Regions from separate parts of the Bradyrhizobium sp. ORS 86 genome, predicted to be linked through region 2. Evidence: riboswitches for the same ligand, from Rfam matches in the RefSeq annotation. Region 2 holds a riboswitch; the other holds the start of a gene.
What was found. Region 2 has a riboswitch for fluoride ahead of P6U25_RS04880 (hypothetical protein). Riboswitches for the same ligand answer to the same signal wherever they lie in the genome.
Positions count from the first base shown of each region.

Region 1: linked by a shared signal. The riboswitch ahead of P6U25_RS13435 (cation:proton antiporter) and the one ahead of P6U25_RS04880 (hypothetical protein) in region 2 are both predicted to bind fluoride.

Region 1 is NZ_CP120699.1:2,985,269-2,990,340, forward strand. It holds gene P6U25_RS13430 (hypothetical protein) at 1-276, shown strand, start outside; gene P6U25_RS13435 (cation:proton antiporter) at 528-1,742, opposite strand; fluoride riboswitch at 1,850-1,910, opposite strand; gene P6U25_RS13440 (L,D-transpeptidase family protein) at 2,273-3,247, opposite strand; gene P6U25_RS13445 (lytic transglycosylase domain-containing protein) at 3,436-4,419, shown strand; gene P6U25_RS13450 (NUDIX hydrolase) at 4,466-4,861, opposite strand; gene P6U25_RS13455 (acetate/propionate family kinase) at 4,976-5,072, opposite strand, start outside.
Region 2 is NZ_CP120699.1:1,074,882-1,079,953, forward strand. It holds gene P6U25_RS04865 (autotransporter-associated beta strand repeat-containing protein) at 1-237, shown strand, start outside; gene eno (phosphopyruvate hydratase) at 552-1,832, opposite strand; gene P6U25_RS04875 (RNA pyrophosphohydrolase) at 1,837-2,331, opposite strand; gene P6U25_RS04880 (hypothetical protein) at 2,324-2,713, opposite strand; fluoride riboswitch at 2,936-2,996, opposite strand; fluoride riboswitch at 3,091-3,152, shown strand; gene P6U25_RS04885 (MutS-related protein) at 3,175-4,785, shown strand; gene P6U25_RS04890 (MutS-related protein) at 4,782-5,072, shown strand, end outside.

The DNA of each region.
Region 1 (5,072 bases), 1.9 Mb from region 2:
ACGGCGACCCTGGCGCCGGATTGCACATCGACGCTGGAGCCTGCCGGCGCAGCGGGACCGGCGCCTATTGTGCTCGTCCAGGGATTGGGGGCAGTTGCATTACACGTCGTTGCGATACCGACCGTGACACACGCTGCATCGGCCGGCGCCGCCGACATGCTGACGCTCATGGCCGCAAGCAAGAAGGATATCAGCGTCGTCGCGCTGCGAGGACGTGTGAGCGAAGATTTTGATGATGGAGAACATGACAGCGAAATGACTCTTCTTCTGTCGTAGGTTCGCCGCATACGCAGCCCCGCAGGATCATGGTTGTTGTTTTTCGTTTGACACCCTTGGAGCGAAAACGTGTCAGAAGTGTGCGAGCAGGGCTGGAAAACGCGCATAGCTGATACTCGCGTTTTGCGTGTTCCATATATCAATGCACTCTTGAGTGAATTTGTGATCGCGCCGTCGGGTCGAATTGTCGCAGCGAGTGGCGGACGCTGGCGCGCTTCGCGATGCGGTCATGCCGTCTTCGGGCGCTCCGACTATTCAGCCTGCTCCGGAATTGGCGTGTTGGCGGGCCTCGGCATCGCCGCCTGCTTCAGGCGCACGTCAGGGAGCAAGTGGTAGGGAAGATAGAATGCGTTCGCGATGATCGTCGGGATCACCGCGCTTCCGATCACAGCGGCCACCAGCGCCGAATACTGGCTTTGGTTGATGATCCCGTGCGAGAGACCATAAAGGGACGAAATGGTCCCGAAGGTCAACCCGGTCGACATCAGAAGCGTTGTGTACATCGCTTCCCTCCGCGGAGAGCCGAACAATTTCGTGACAGGCAAGACGCCGGCGATCTTGGTGGACATCTTCACCAGCAGGAAGAACACGAAGGCCGTCGGTGCGGACACCAGCGCCGGGAGCGAGACAAACGATCCGGCGCGGATGAAGTAGAACGGCGTCAGCAATCCAAACGTCAGCGTGCGAAGCCGACGCACCAGCACGTGATCCTTCCCGACCGTGCCCGCCAGCACCATGCCGATCAGATAGGCAGGCAGCACCGCCTCGCTGTCGGCCCAGGTTGCGAGCGCCCCCATGCCGAACAGACAGAGTAGCAGGAATTTGGTTTCGAGCTCCGAGGGGCGATTACCGTAGAGACGGAAGAAGCGCGGCGTGAGCCAAGGCAGAATGGCGAAAACAACGGCGCCGACTCCCAGAAAGACCAGCGTCTTCCAGCTAAAGGGTGCAAAGATGAGACCGAGTGCGACGACGGTGCCGAGGTCGGTCACGAAGCAGGCGGCAAGCACCGTCTTGCCATAGTCCGTGGTATTGAAGCCGAATTCGATCATGACCGCATAGACCACGGCGACCGAGGTCGTCGACATTGCGACGCCGGCGAGCCAGCTCGGCATGATCTCCCATCCAAGGAGATAGCGCGCCGCTGCCGCGCAACCGAGGAACGGAACGAAGAAGCTCACCAGGCCAACTGCGGCCGCCTCCCGCCATTTTTGCCTGAAGATGGTTGGGTCGAGTTCGGCTCCGGCGAGAAACGTCAGCACGATCGCGCCGATGCCTGAGAGAAACTTGATCCAGGATTCGTCGGTACCAAGCACTGATGAGCCAATCATCGCATCGATGACAAGCTGCGCGATCGTGCCGACCACAATTTCTGACAGCGCGGTGGAGATGCGCAGCCAAATCGACAGCAGGCTGGCGAGCAACGCCAAGCCGAGCCACAGCGCCGCGAGTGCCCACATGCTCGTCATGACGGCCTCCGCGCGATGACGTCGCGTGACTTCTGCGGTCTTGTTGCGAAACTCTGGGCAAAGAATGGACGTGCTGAGTGGGGCATGGATCCTCCTGCTCGCGTTGCAGCGTCGCAGGAGTCATCAGCCGGTCCGGCGTTTTTGGGGGACTCCATCCCCGTTATTCGGATAGTAAGCGCGACCGCGACAAACACAAGGGCCGATCGTCCGGGCACCTTCCCGAAACCCGGCCGCTTTTTCGGCTTCGCGGTGCCGCAGAGCCGACAGGGATGGTGCCCTGACAGTCCCGCGTCGCAATATCCAGGAATAGCCCATTTGGGACATGAACCTTGGGCGGGGGTATGTAGACCTATAGATACCGGGATTTTGCAATCACCTTCCTGGGGCTAGAACCAACGCCGCTCGCACGTATTTCAAGCGGGCGGCGTTGTTGTTGTGCGCACGTGGCCGTCATCGCGAGGCGAGGCATCGTCCCGAGACGCGCGTTCTGCCTCCTTGCCACGAGGGTTATCGACGTTTGTGACGCACAACTAATCCAGGAAGGTCACGGGCGTGCCGCGCTTGACGACGGCAGCCAACGCATGCGCATCCCAATTGGTCAATCGCACGCAGCCATGCGAGGCCGCCTTGCTGATCCTGCCGGGATCGGCCGTGCCGTGAATGCCATAGCCCTCGGCAGAAAGATTGATCCACATCGAGCCGACCGGATTGTTCGGACCGGGCCTGATGGTGAAGGGCTTCCTCGATTTGACGCCCTTGAAGCGGTATTTCGGGTTGTAGCGATAGATCGGATTCTTGTTGATCGCCGTCACCTTCAGCGTACCGGTCGGCGTCGGCTTTTCCGCGCTGCCGACCGTCGCGGGATAGAACGCGAGCAGTTGTCCCTTGGCGTCGAACGCCTTGACCGTCTGCCGCGTCTTGTCGACCTCGACACGTGCGACCGGCGTCGAATGTCCGGTTTGGAGAACGTTCGCGACCGCAATGGTTTCGCCGGCCTTGTCGAACTTCTTGCCGGGATTGATCGCCTGAAGCAATGCCTCGCTCATGTGGAATTTCTCGGCGAGCGCTTCACGCGGACTGGTATAGTTCAGAGCCGGCAAGCTCTTCATGTTCTCCATTTTTGCCGGCAGCTTCTTCAGGAACGGTCCTTTCACGTCCGCCTCGGCGATCTCGTAGTTGACGATCGCAGGACCATCGCTGACAGCGGCAAGCTTGTCCCAGAGCTCTGTCGTGACCGCCTTGTCGAAGGACAATCCATTCGCCTCGGCGAAGGCCACAAGCGCCTTCTGTGCATTCTCGCCAAGCTTGCCGTCGATCTCGCCAGGGGAAAAATGCGCGCGATCGAGCAGAATTTCGAGCTTGGCAACGGACGCGTTGATCTGGTCGCGGCTTGGCGGCTTTGCTGGCGGGGCTGCCGCGTCATTGATGGCGGCGGCATCGAGCCGTGCCGCAACCGTCGGCCCGGCCGACACGAGCAGGAGGACAACGGCAAGGGACCGAAACATCGTGCATCCCACGCGTGGATCATTCCGTAAAGCTACGGAGAGCTTCGAAGTTCCATCACGTGTAACCGCGGAGATCCTGCGATGGAACAAGCAAGATCGCAGCTTCGCCCCAATCGACCCGTTAAAAAGTCGTTATCGGAAGTGCATTTGCGCCCAGCTCACAGCACAATCGAGGTCCTCCGTAGCAAATGCGATTCATCGTCGCGGTGCTGGCCGCGTTTCTCGCCTTGATGTTCGATTTCGAACGTTCGCCAAACCCCGTCCCAAGTGACGCCCCAACAACTCAAGCCTCGCCTGTCTCAAGACATTCGGTGTCCGATGCCGTCCCGTTCGCGGCCCTCTTCATTGAGAGCGCGGCTGCCAGCGAGAAGCCGAGTGCGACGGTCGAGAGTGAAGGGCCCGCCGAGAGTCAGCCGCAGCAAGCTGAGCTCAAGCCTCAGGCTTCCGCGATCGATGCGTTCTGTCACGCCCTCAGTCAAGCAGCCGAGGCGAGCGAGATTCCCGTCGCGTTCTTTGCGCGTCTGATTTGGCAGGAGAGCCGCTTCCGCTCGAACGAGGTCAGCCACGCGGGCGCGAAGGGCGTTGCGCAGTTCATGCCGGAGACGGCCGCGGAAGTCGGCCTCGACGATCCCTTCGATCCGTTCAAGGCGTTGCCCGCATCCGCAAAGCTGTTGCGCAAACTGCGCGACGATTTCGGCAATCTCGGTCTTGCGGCTGCCGCCTACAACGCCGGCGCCGGCCGCATCCAGAAGTGGCTCGCCAAGCAGAGCGACTTACCGCGCGAGACCCGCGACTATGTCCGCATGATCACCGGAACCAAGGCGGAGGACTGGATCGAGGATGCCGACAGGCTTGCAATCCGCGTCGACCTGCCACGCGAAGCGCCGTGCGAAGGGGTCGGCGGCTTGTCCAAGGCGAAGGATGTCGCCTTTGTCTCGGCACTGGCCGCGCCCGGCGTGACCACGATCATCCGCAAGGCGGAGTCGGCCGAACTGGCGGCAAGACTTGCGGCCAGCCGCGTGCGCAAGCGGGTCGCGATCCTGCTCAAGAAGGCAACGCCGGAAGCTGCCCGGCTCGGCAAGGGCCGCCGCGTCGTGGTTGCACACACCAAGGCAAAGTCCGCGAAAGGCCGTGCCATTCGCCTGGCTTCACGCGAGCGTTCATCGAGCTGACAGATCGGTAAGCGACCGACGTGTCATGCTCTAAATATGCCGCGGCTTATCTCCGGCGCCGCCGTTTCCTTGGAAACAGGCGGTCGCGGATATAGCGTGAGGTCGGCGTCAGGCGGACTCCCCGGGGCTTCTGCCAGACTGCGCGGTCGATCTCCTTCTTGTCGCCAATGGCGAGCCTGCCCTTGGCGTACTTGGCGATGAAGATCGCGTCGCTCATCTTGCGGCCAGAGCGCTTGTTCCTTGCCTTAACTTCCCTCCAGAGGCTGAGCCTGCCGAGTTTGAGCTTTGGCAGCTCCTCCTTGATCTCGCGCTTGAGACAATCCTTCCCGGATTCGCGAGCGCGTCTGCGGCCGCCGGGGAACATCCACAAACCGTCGGATCGGCGTCGGACCAGAAGAACCTTGCCGCGCTTCGCGGCTACCAGCTTGGATGACTTGGCCATTGCTGCAGTAAATCTAAAAGGAATCGATGACACTTTAACTTGTCTACTCATGTAGACAAGTTCGACGATGCGTTGTTCCACTATCGGTTGACGAACGCGGACGCTACCGGAATTTTACGGCTTTACTCGCGAACGCAGCAGCGCCGCGCAGTGCCGCGCCATGCTGGTCTCCTCGCTGGTCGGGATGACGAGCACGTCGACTCGGCTGTCC
Region 2 (5,072 bases):
GCCGCATGGGTGCACAATTTCGACACCGGGCGCAGCGCCGCTGCGACTTTCCAGGCGCTTCCGCAGGCGAGCTTCCTGGTCCGCGGCGCGACGCTGGCGCCCGACGCCGCGCTCGCCACGGCCTCCGTCGAGATGAAATGGATCAACGGTTGGTCGGTTGCCGGAACCTTTGAGGGCGAGTTCTCTGGTCCAAGCACCAGCCTCGCCGGCAAGGGGACCCTTAGCTATCAATGGTAAGAGTGCATCGTCCGACACACTGGCGGCTGCGGCAGGAGCGGCAGACTACCGAAATGCCATCAAGTGAATTAGGCCGCTCGCCGAAAGCAGAGCTCGCGAGGTCGCGGGTTTTGCGATGCACCGAACCTGCGCGGCGCTCATGCCATTATAACAAGCACAAACAGCGGTCCCTCGTGTCGGTGGTTGCGTATGACTCCCTCCCTGGGCACCAAAACTACGCTTTTCCACGCTGGAGCACGATCTTCGTGCGGCTATCTCGCCGAAATAGATGAGTCGGAACTCGCGGACTGCACCGTAGGTGCATTCGCTCCGCCTTAATGCGTCAGAAATGGACTTTCGTAGACTGCCGCAGGGCCAAGTTCACGTTCGATTTCCAGCAGGCGATTGTATTTTGCGAGCCGCTCACTGCGGGACAGTGATCCGGCTTTGATCTGACCCCCGCCCATGGCGACAGCAAAATCGGAAATGAACGTGTCCTCGGTCTCGCCTGATCGATGCGAGATCACGTAGCCCCAGCCGGCATCTCTGCACATCTGAACCGCCTTCATGGTCTCCGTGACAGTGCCGATCTGGTTGAGTTTGACCAGGACCGCGTTGGTCGCTCGGGTATCGATACCCTTCCGGATGAAACGTGGATTGGTGACGTAGAGATCATCGCCGACGATCTGGATTCGGTCTCCGCAAGCGGTCATCTGAAGGCGGAATCCCTCCCAGTCATCCTCGGCGAATCCATCCTCGATCGAAATGATCGGATAAGCCTCTAGCAAGCGGTTGTAGAGAGAAAGCAACTCGTCGCGTGAGAAGGTCCTATTGCCGGATTTGGCGAACACGTACTTGCCGTCCTTCGCGAAGGAACTCGCCGCGGGATCGAAGGCAAGGGCGATGTCGGTGCCGGGGCGTAGCCCCGCTTTGCGGATCGCAGCGACGATGAGCTCGCAAGCCTCTTCGGTCGTCCTCAGGTTCGGCGCGAAGCCCCCCTCATCACCGACAGCGGTCGAGTGACCCGCTTCATGCAGGAGCTCGTGGAGCGCGTGGAAGGTCTCGGCTCCGTAGCGGGCGGCTTCCGCGAAGTTTGGGGCGCCATGGGGCACGATCATGAATTCCTGGAAGTCGAGCGAATTCTGCGCATGTCGGCCGCCGTTGATGACGTTCATCATGGGGACGGGGAGCCTTGTTGCCGAAGCGCCGCCCAGATAGCGGTAAAGCGGCACACCTGCTGCCGAAGCCGCGGCGCGCGCGACAGCCATCGAAACGCCCAAGATCGCATTCGCGCCCAGCTTGCTCCTGTTTTCGGTGCCGTCGAGCACGATCAATGTCGTGTCGATTGGTTCCTGGGGGAAGGCAGCCATCCCCATGAGGCGGTCCCGAATGATCCCATTGACGTGAGAGACCGCCTGTAGCACGCCTTTGCCGCCGTACCGCATCATGTCGCCGTCGCGCAACTCCAGCGCTTCGTTGCGTCCAGTCGAGGCGCCGGACGGAACGGAAGCGGTGCCGGCGTCCCCGTTGTCGAGCCTTGCCGTGACGCGAAGCGTGGGATAGCCGCGCGAGTCCAGAATTTCGAATGCATCGAGAGCTTGGATGACAGCGGTCATGTGGCTAATCCCGGAAAATGGTTGAGAACTCGCCGATCACTTCGAGATAGAGCTGACGCTTGAACGAGACGGCGAGCTTGGGAAGTTCGTCGACGCGAACCCACCGCCACGCATCGAATTCCGGGTGATCGGACCCGAGATCGATGTCAGCGTCAGTGCCGCGAAACAGCATCACTAGCCACCTTTGCCTCTGGCCCCTCCAGCGTCCTCCCCATTTCTTGCGGGCAAATTCTTCCGGAACGTCATACTCGAACCAGCCCTTGCTTTCGGCGATGACCTCGGCCTTGTCGCTACCGATCTCTTCCTTGAGTTCGCGGAACGCAGCCTGTTGCGGTGTCTCGCCGTCGTCGATCCCGCCCTGCGGCATTTGCCAGGCTTCATCCCTCAGATCGGCTCTCCGGCCAACGAAGACCTCGCCCCGTTCGTTGAGCAGCACGATGCCGACGCCCGGCCGATAGTCGTCGCGCGCTCTGCGCTCCACCGGAGGCGCACTATTCATCTTCGCCTCCATCATCGTCCGAACTCCACGTGAGCGAAGAGGGCGCGGAATTGTCGGCGTGCATCGATTGCGAACTTGCTTCGGCCCGGTCGCGTGGCATCTCAAGCGACAAGGAGCGTTCGAGTGCCGCTTCCTGCGCGCGCAACCACTCAAACAGATCGCTTCGTTGGCCGCCGAGGGGGCGCGCCCATCGCAAGTTCTTGAACGGCGTAGCCTCCGGTCCGGCCCACCAATACTCCTTCGTGACCATCAGCGACCAGCCGCGGCGACCTGGCCGGGACAAGGTGAAGATCTCGATGACGATTCCGTGTCTGGAGCTCGAAAAACTATGGCGCTCCCGCTCGAATTCGACGCCATCATGCGTCCAGCGAGATCGTTTCATGCCCGGATTCGTGCTGGTTATGAGGAGGTCGAACATCCGGAAGAATGAGGGGCGCGCCAAGCTTCTCACGGCTCTGTGCCTCGATTTTGGAGGGGGGGCGCAGAACGCGCAGACCTTCGTGGCGGACACGGAAAGAGCTGCCCCTCGGCGCCCCGCTTGAGAAGATCGACCGCAACACTTGAAGGGATCGCCGGGCATTATTGCCTCCTACCGCCAACACGGCGCACGGTAGGAGTCATCAGCCTCGCGGCGGTTTCGGGGGCACTCCATCCCCGTCGATGTCGTGGCCAAATCTAGCCGCACCCTCCGCTTTGAGCAAGCAAGCGGAGGCTGGCTGATCGCTCATTGACTGGAACCGGATCGGACGTATTATTGTTAGCAATGTTGGCGATGGAGTTCGCCTGAACCGCCCCGAAGGGCTGATGACTCCTACCGAAGCACGGCTTTGGAGGAGTTTTGTTGTGTCTTATCCGCACACCCAATCACCGCCTACGGCCCAGCCTGACGGGCGTGAACGCCTTCCAAGCGTGCCGGGTGTCGTACTAGACGTCCTCTTCGATCGGCCCGAGGACTCTACAACTGCTGCGGAAGGTGCAGCGCCTGAATTCTTCGTTGATCTGAACCTGGATCAGGTGGTGGCCGCGATAACGGCCGGTTTTGAAGAGTACGCCATCAAGCCTTTCTTTCACGTCCCGCTGCAGCGGGTTGAAGCCGTTGAATATCGTCACGAAGTTTTCCGCGATCTCGAAGACCCGGCTCTCCTCGACAACATCAGACACTTCTCCAAGCGAATGAGGGATGCCCGGATCCGCAAGGCGCTATCGGCCAAGCTCTACGACCGATTTCACAAGGAGATGTGGTTTCTCCACGCAATAGAGATCTACTGCAATGCGATCGATCAATTGGCGACGGATCTGACGAGATCTCAGATGAAGTCCCGAGCGCTCCTGAGCATTCGCGACTATCTGACCAGCTACATTGCAGACGACAATTTCGTTGCTCTCCGCGATGAAGCCAAGAGCATCTCAGACCAACTGTCCCAGGTCAGGTACAGCATCTTGATACGCGAGGCCTCGTTCACGGTTAAGAACCTCCAGGACGAGCCGGACTACAGCGCGGAGGTCGAGAAGACCTTTGCGAAATTCAAGCATGGCGCCGCCACCGATTACCGCTCGAAATTCAACGATGCGCCGGAGGACATGAACCACATCGAAGCCAAAGTGCTTCAGTTAGTGGCCCGCCTCAATCCCGAGCCGTTTGCTCGCCTGCTGGCGTTCTGTGCTCGGCACGCCGAGGTTCTCAATAGGGTGGTCGTAAGGTTCGACAGAGAGATCCAGTTCTACCTCGCTTACCTGAATCACAAGGCCCGGCTCGAGCAGGCCGGACTGCGGTTTTGCCTGCCTGAGGTCTCTGACAATTCCAAACAGGTGCGTTGCCGCGAGGGATTCGACCTTGCGCTCGCGCTGAAACACGTCGGTGAGCAGAAACCGGTTGTCGGCAACGATTTTGATCTGTCGGGCCGGGAGCGGCTCATTGTGGTGTCCGGACCCAATCAGGGCGGCAAGACGACCTTTGCCCGCATGGTCGGCCAATTGCACTATCTTGCAAGCCTGGGATGCCCGGTCCCGGCGCGAGAGGCCAAGCTTTACCTGGCCGACCAGATCTTCGCGCACTTCGAACGCGAGGAGAAGGTCGAGAACCTCCGCGGCAAACTGGAAGACGACCTCGTTCGGATCTGCTCCATTCTGAAGCGGGCGACCCGGCGCTCCATCGTGATCTTGAACGAGATCTTCACCTCCACGACGATTCGGGACGAGACGTTCCTCAGTCAGAAGGTCATGGCGAAGCTCGCGGACATGGATGTGCTTGGTATCTGGGTCACGTTCGTCGACGAGTTGTCGACGTTCGGTCCCGAGACCGTTTCAATGGTGAGTACGGTTGCGCCAGACCAGCCGGCAGTCCGCACGTTCAAGATCGAGCGGCGGACTGCCGATGGCCTGGCTTATGCGATGGCGATCGCCCAGAAATACGGTTTGACGTATCAGCGCGTAAAGGAGCGCATCAAGCCATGAAGGCGTTCCTGCAATTTCCGGACCGCGATTTCGACCCGACGCTGCTGCTGTCGCGGCGAGATCGATCATATGCCCGGCAGAAGGAGCCTGGGCTGGATCTCAATCAAGCATTGCCCTGGAATCAAGCCGCCCTGAACCAGGATCTCGGACTTGATATCCTCTTGAACACGATGGCCGGTGGTGACGGTTTCCTGTTCGAAGTGGCTTTGATCGGACTGCTCAACGGAGTTTGCGACCTCGACGTCATCGGATATCGCCAGGACGTGCTGCGAGACTGCCTGCAGCAC